DNA from 2 places in the Marinilactibacillus sp. GCM10026970 genome. Region 1 is predicted to be linked to the other one. Evidence: predicted binding sites of a transcription regulator. Region 1 holds the regulator's gene; the other holds the start of a gene.
What was found. The regulator HrcA, encoded in region 1, represses chaperone genes, less so after heat shock. The targets are predictions, from matches to a motif close to TTAGCACTCNNNNNNNNNGAGTGCTAA.
Positions count from the first base shown of each region.

Region 2: ACFP65_RS06265 (ATP-dependent Clp protease ATP-binding subunit) is a predicted target of HrcA. The motif match lies at 1,986-2,012, and genes of this name have one in related genera.

Region 1 covers NZ_JBHSUL010000034.1:41,624-44,819, reverse strand. The annotation lists gene ribF (riboflavin biosynthesis protein RibF) at 2-958, shown strand; gene hrcA (heat-inducible transcriptional repressor HrcA) at 1,122-2,150, shown strand; gene grpE (nucleotide exchange factor GrpE) at 2,172-2,708, shown strand; gene dnaK (molecular chaperone DnaK) at 2,761-3,196, shown strand, end outside.
Region 2 covers NZ_JBHSUL010000018.1:33,685-36,880, forward strand. The annotation lists gene ACFP65_RS06265 (ATP-dependent Clp protease ATP-binding subunit) at 1-1,819, opposite strand, end outside; gene ACFP65_RS06270 (phosphocarrier protein HPr) at 2,188-2,454, shown strand; gene ptsP (phosphoenolpyruvate--protein phosphotransferase) at 2,454-3,196, shown strand, end outside.

The DNA.
Region 1 (3,196 bases):
TATGAAAATTATTAAGATCCATCATCCTTATGATCCATCAGCGATTTTTCCAGATGATATTGTATTAATATTAGGATTTTTTGATGGTATTCATAAAGGACATAAAGCTGTTATTGAAACAGGTGTAAAATTAGCAAAAGAAAAAGGGGTAAAAGCAGCTATGATGACGTTTAACCGTCATCCTGCATTTGTATATAGAAAATTTGACCCAGAGTATCACTATTACCTAACCCCCATCAAGAGAAAAGAAGAACTGCTTGAGCAGACAGGAATTGATATTTTATATGAAGTAGATTTCACTTCCAGCTTTGGTACTTTAGCACCACAAGAATTTGTGGATCAGTATATTGTAGGATGGAATGCTAAGGCAGTCGTAGCGGGGTTTGACTATACTTATGGTAAAGCAGACATTGCTAATATGGACAATCTAAGTCAGTTCGCTAAAGGTCGATTTGAAATTCATCAAGTACAAAAACAACTAGCTTCTGAACAAAAAATTAGTTCTACTCGTATCAGAAAATGTATTGTAGAAGGCAACATGGACGAAGCAAATGATCTTTTAGGCTATGTTTATGAAACTTCAGGTTTTGTAATCCATGGAGATGCTAGAGGACGCACAATTGGTTATCCGACAGCAAATGTTTTATCAGATCCAGATGTCTTTATGCCTAAAATTGGTGTGTATGCTGTTAAGATGTTTGTGGATGACGTTTGGCATGATGGAATGGCGTCGATTGGTTATAACCCGACATTTGGCTATAGAAAAGATATTTCTGTTGAAGTAAATATCTTCGATTATAAAAAAGAAATATATGGTGAAGATGTTCGAATTAAATGGGTTAAGTACTTGAGAGATGAAGTGAAATATGAATCCAAAGAAGGGTTGATTGATCAACTCATTCTTGATGAAAAAGAATCTAGAGCGATTTTATCAAAGGTCAAAATAAATCAAATTTAATAGTTGACAAGTTAAGGATCATTTGTTAAATTATAGTTGTGTTAGCACTCGGTTATGTCGAGTGCTAATTTAATGAAAGTGTTAAGATAGAAGACTTTTGGGTCTTTGCTATTAAATGATTGAAATTATAGATGTCTCTAGCGTGCTTAGGGAGATGATGCACATGTTGACAAAGAGACAGTTGGCTATTTTGGAGACAATCATCAGGATATACACAACAACAAGTATGCCTGTTGGTTCAAAAAGATTAGTCGACGAAACAAATATCGATGCGAGTTCTGCAACGATTCGGAATGAAATGAGTTATCTTGAGAAAATGGGCTTTATCGAAAAGACACATTCGTCTTCGGGTAGGGTACCTTCTTTGAAAGGTTATCGATTTTATGTCGATCATCTCATTCGTCCAAAAAAGGTCGAACAAGATCAGATTGTTATGATCAATAATACATTTGATAGTCATGTACGTCAGATGGATGATTTGTTTCATCAGTCCGCTCAATTATTGTCGCAGCTAACAAGTTACACAGCTTTCGTTCTTGGACCTCAAGGAAAGACAAGCAAATTGATTGGTTTCAGACTTGTGTTACTGAACCATCAACAAGTTATGGCTATCATTCAAACGGATACGGGTGCGATAGAAAACACAGTTTTCCAGATTCCTGAACACGTCAATGAGTCAGATATCGAAAAAGTGACGAACATTTTTAACCAGCATTTAGTGGGAAAATCGCTATATGAGGTTTATCAGAAACTTCAAAACGATATACCGCTGCTGGTCAACAAGTACGCTGCCACTGCTTCAGATATGTTGATGACCATTCAAACAGTCTTTGGTGAGTCGCAAGAAGAACGGCTGCATGTTTCAGGGAAAATGAATCTACTTGATTTCACTGAAAACATGGATAGAAAAAAATTGAAGTCTTTGTATGAATTGCTCGATAACGATCTGGATCTGAATACGATTTTAAGTCGTGTAACAGAAGATTTTGAAGTGAAGATCGGTAGTGAACTCAATCACGAATTGTTTGATGAATTCAGCTTAGTTACGGCTACTTACAAAGTAGACGGTCATGGGGATGGAATAATAGCTGTTCTTGGGCCGACAAGTATGCCTTACGACCAAACTTTTGGTGTATTAGAAGCATTCAGAAAGCAATTATCAGCTAATTTACTCAGATTTTATTTAGAATAATGTTTAAAGTGAGGGCTATATATGGAAGATAATAACGAAGAAATTTTAGATCAAGAAGTTGAAGCGACAGAAGATGAAACAGAGCAAGTTGAACTTGATCCAGTTCAAGAAGAACTTGAAAAAACAAAACAAGAATTAGAAGAAGTACAAGACCGTTATATCCGACTTCAAGCAGAACTAGCAAATATTCAAAAGAGAAACCAAAGAGAAAGAGAACAAGCTACTCGTTACCGTTCTCAGGACTTGGCAAAGCAATTGTTACCAGCATTAGATAATATGGAACGTGCATTAACCATTGAAGTTGAAGATGAAGCTGGCAAAAACTTGAAAAAAGGGATTGAAATGGTTGTGGAAAGCATCAATCATGCGCTTAAGTCAGAAGGCATAGAAGTCATTGAAGCTGAGGGCCAGCCGTTTGATCCAAACTTCCACGAAGCATACACTCAAGTGCCTGCTCAAGAAGGTCAAGACAGCAATGTTGTTGCACAAGTATTTGAAAAAGGATATAAATTAAATGACCGTGTTTTACGTGCGGCGAAAGTAACCGTAACACTTTAATTGTTAAAGTTATTTAAAAATAAAAATTTTAAAAAGCAAAGGTGAGATTATAATGGGTAAAATTATTGGTATTGATTTAGGAACAACAAACTCTGCTGTAGCAGTTCTTGAAGGTGGAGAATCTAAGATCATTCCTAACAAAGAAGGAAACCGTACGACTCCTTCCGTTGTTTCTTTTAAAGATGGCGAAATTCAAGTAGGGGAAGTTGCTAAAAGACAAGCAATCACTAACCCGAACACTGTGATTTCAATTAAACGTCACATGGGTGAAAACTTTAAAGTTGAAGCTGAAGGAAAAGAATATTCTCCTCAACAAGTTTCTGCTTTTATTCTTCAACATTTAAAAGCTTATGCTGAAGATTATCTTGGCGAAGAAGTAACAAATGCAGTTATTACTGTACCAGCTTACTTCAATGACTCACAACGTCAAGCAACTAAAGATGCAGGTAAAATTGCTGGATTAGAAGTAGATCGTATCGTTAACGAGC
Region 2 (3,196 bases), on a different contig from region 1:
TCTGTGCACCGAAACCAACACTAGATTCAACATTTGTTGTACCGGCATTACTTGTCATAATAATAATCGTTTCTTTGAAGTTTACTGTACGACCTTGCGCATCCGTTAAACGACCATCATCTAAAATTTGTAAGAACATGTGCAATACATCCGGATGTGCTTTTTCTACTTCATCGACTAAGATTAGGCTATATGGATTACGACGAATCTTTTCAGTCAATTGACCGGCTTCTTCATATCCAACGTAGCCAGGAGGGGAACCAATCAGTTTGGACGTGCTGTGTTTTTCCATAAACTCACTCATATCCAAACGAACATAAGAATCTTTGCTACCGAATAGTTCTAGAGCAAGGGTTTTAGCAAGTTCTGTTTTACCTACACCCGTTGGACCTACAAATAAGAATGATCCAATTGGTCTGTTTTTCTGTCTTAAACCAATACGGTTTCTTCTGATAGATTTTGCAACTTTTTCTACCGCATCATCTTGACCAATAACGTGTTTACGAAGAGAATCATCGAGATCTCTTAATTGCTCTTGTTCTTTTTCTTTCAGTTCACCGACTGGAATACCTGTTTTCTGTTCAATAATGTGCACCATATCTTTTTCAGTAATAACAGGTAGATCAGATTCTGGCGTTTGCTGATTCATCATTTCTTTGTGCTTCGTTACTTGATCACGGTAAAAAGCCGCTTTTTCGTAATCTTCTTGCTGAAGAGCAGATTGCTTTTGTTTTTCGGCTTCATTGATTTTTTCTTGAATCTCTTCTGGATCAATTGTGCGAATCGTTAAGTTCTTTTTAGATCCAGCTTCGTCCAGCAAGTCGATTGCTTTGTCTGGCAAGAAACGGTCTTGTATATATCGATGAGATAATTCAACCGCACTCTGGATAGCTTTATCTGTATAGTTAACGTGATGATAATCCTCATACTGTTTTTGAATACCTTTAAGAATCGTGACGGTTTCGTCAAGAGACGGTTCACTCACTCGGACCGGCTGCAAACGACGCTCTAATGCTGGATCTTTTTCTATTTTTCTGTATTCATTTAAAGTTGTAGCGCCCACCATTTGAAGCTCGCCACGAGCTAGTGCTGGTTTCAAGATGTTGCCGGCATCCATGCTGCTACCTTCGGCTGTTCCAGCCCCCACTAATTCATGAACTTCATCGATAAACAAGATAATGGAATCATCATCTCGTAACTCTTTGATTAATTGTTGCATACGTTCTTCGAATTGCCCTCGAATACCGGTGCCTTGAACAAGTGAAGCTACGTCTAATCGAATCACTTCTTTTTTCAATAACTTTTGTGGAACGTCATCATTAATGATCTTTAATGCGAGTCCTTCTACAATAGCTGTTTTACCGACACCAGCTTCTCCTGTCAGTACAGGGTTGTTCTTGGTTCTACGATTCAATATTTCAATAACCCGTTCAATTTCTTTGTCACGACCGATTACGGGGTCGATTTTTCCTTCTTTAGCCATTTGTGTTAAATCTACACCGTACTCTCCAAGAAGGCCGCCTCTACGGTTAGGATTTTGAGGAGGTTGCTGCCCGTTTCCTCTAAAATTTTGCTGAGTAGGGGGAGTCTGTGGATTTTGTGGACTTGCATTGTTTTGCGACAATGCTTTAAAAAGATCATCGAAGTTTCCGAAACCGAAAGGATCTTGTCCTGCGCCTTGATTCATTCTTCTTTGCTCCTCTTGTTGTTTAATTTCTCTATAACATTTCTGACATAAATCTATTTCTCGTTTTTTTCCGTTAACACTTGTCGTTAAATGAATTGTTGCATTGCGTTGCATGCATCTTTGACATATCATTTCTAGACACGACCTTTCTATTATTTATCATAATTACAGTATACTAGGATAGCAGCAAAAGGTCAGTTGGAAAGATTACCTGATTTTCAGCGATCAATGAATATAAAATGATTTCTTCGAATAGACATTGACCAATTTTGACCTATCGCTAACTTTTATTATACTCTGACCTATTTTGACTTTCAAGTGATAAATACCTCGAAATAGTAAAAAATAGTTGTAGGTAATTGAGAAAAGTGGTAATCTGTATAGGAAGAAAGGTAAAATTGACTTATTATGCCTAATTCTACTGTTTTTTGAGTATAATTTATGGTAAGGGTTGTTTTACTATTTTCAAAACTACTAAATTTGTAAAGGGGAAACTTACAATGGAAAAACGCAACTATAACGTAACTGCAGAAACAGGTATTCACGCACGTCCAGCAACATTATTGGTACAAACTGCGAGCAAATACAACTCAGATATCACTTTGGAGTACAAAGGTAAATCTGTGAACTTGAAATCTATCATGGGTGTTATGTCACTTGGTGTAGGTCAAGGCGCAGAAGTTACAATCTCTGCTGAAGGTGCAGACGAAACTGAAGCAATCGAAGGAATCGAACAAACAATCAAAAACGAGGGAATGGCTGAATAATGGCATCACAAGTATCTGGTATTGCTGCAAGTGATGGTATCGCTCAAGCTAAAGCATATCTTTTAGTAGAACCTGATTTATCATTTGAGAAAAAGACGATTTCAGATGTTGAATCTGAAGTAACGCGTCTTCAGGCTGCTATTGATACTGCTAAAGAAGAGCTTGCTAATATACGATCTATTGCTGCTGAGTCACTTGGAGAAGAAGAGGCGCAAGTCTTTGATGCACATACTATGGTGCTTTCTGATCCTGACTTGATAGAGCAAACAAACACTGTAATCAATGATGAAAAGGTTAATGCAGAAGCTGCTTTTCAAAAGACATCTGACATGTTCATTACAATGTTTGAAGGCATGGAAGATAACCCTTATATGCAAGAAAGAGCAGCGGATATCCGTGACGTGCGTAAGCGCGTAATGTCTCACTTGCTTGGTGTAAAACTTCCAACTCCTGCAACTATTGATGAAGAAGTCATTATCATTGCAGAAGATCTAACACCAAGTGATACTGCTCAGTTAAATAAAGAATTTGTAAAGGCTTTTGTGACAAATATTGGTGGACGCACTTCTCACTCTGCTATCATGGCTCGTTCGTTGGAAATACCTGCAATTGTAGGAACAAACAACATTACGGAACTTGTATCAGAAGGTGACTTTTTAGTAGTCGACGGAATGGAAGGCGATGTATTCATTAACCCTTCTGAAGATACTAAAAAAGCTTACAACGATAAAGCAGAAGAATT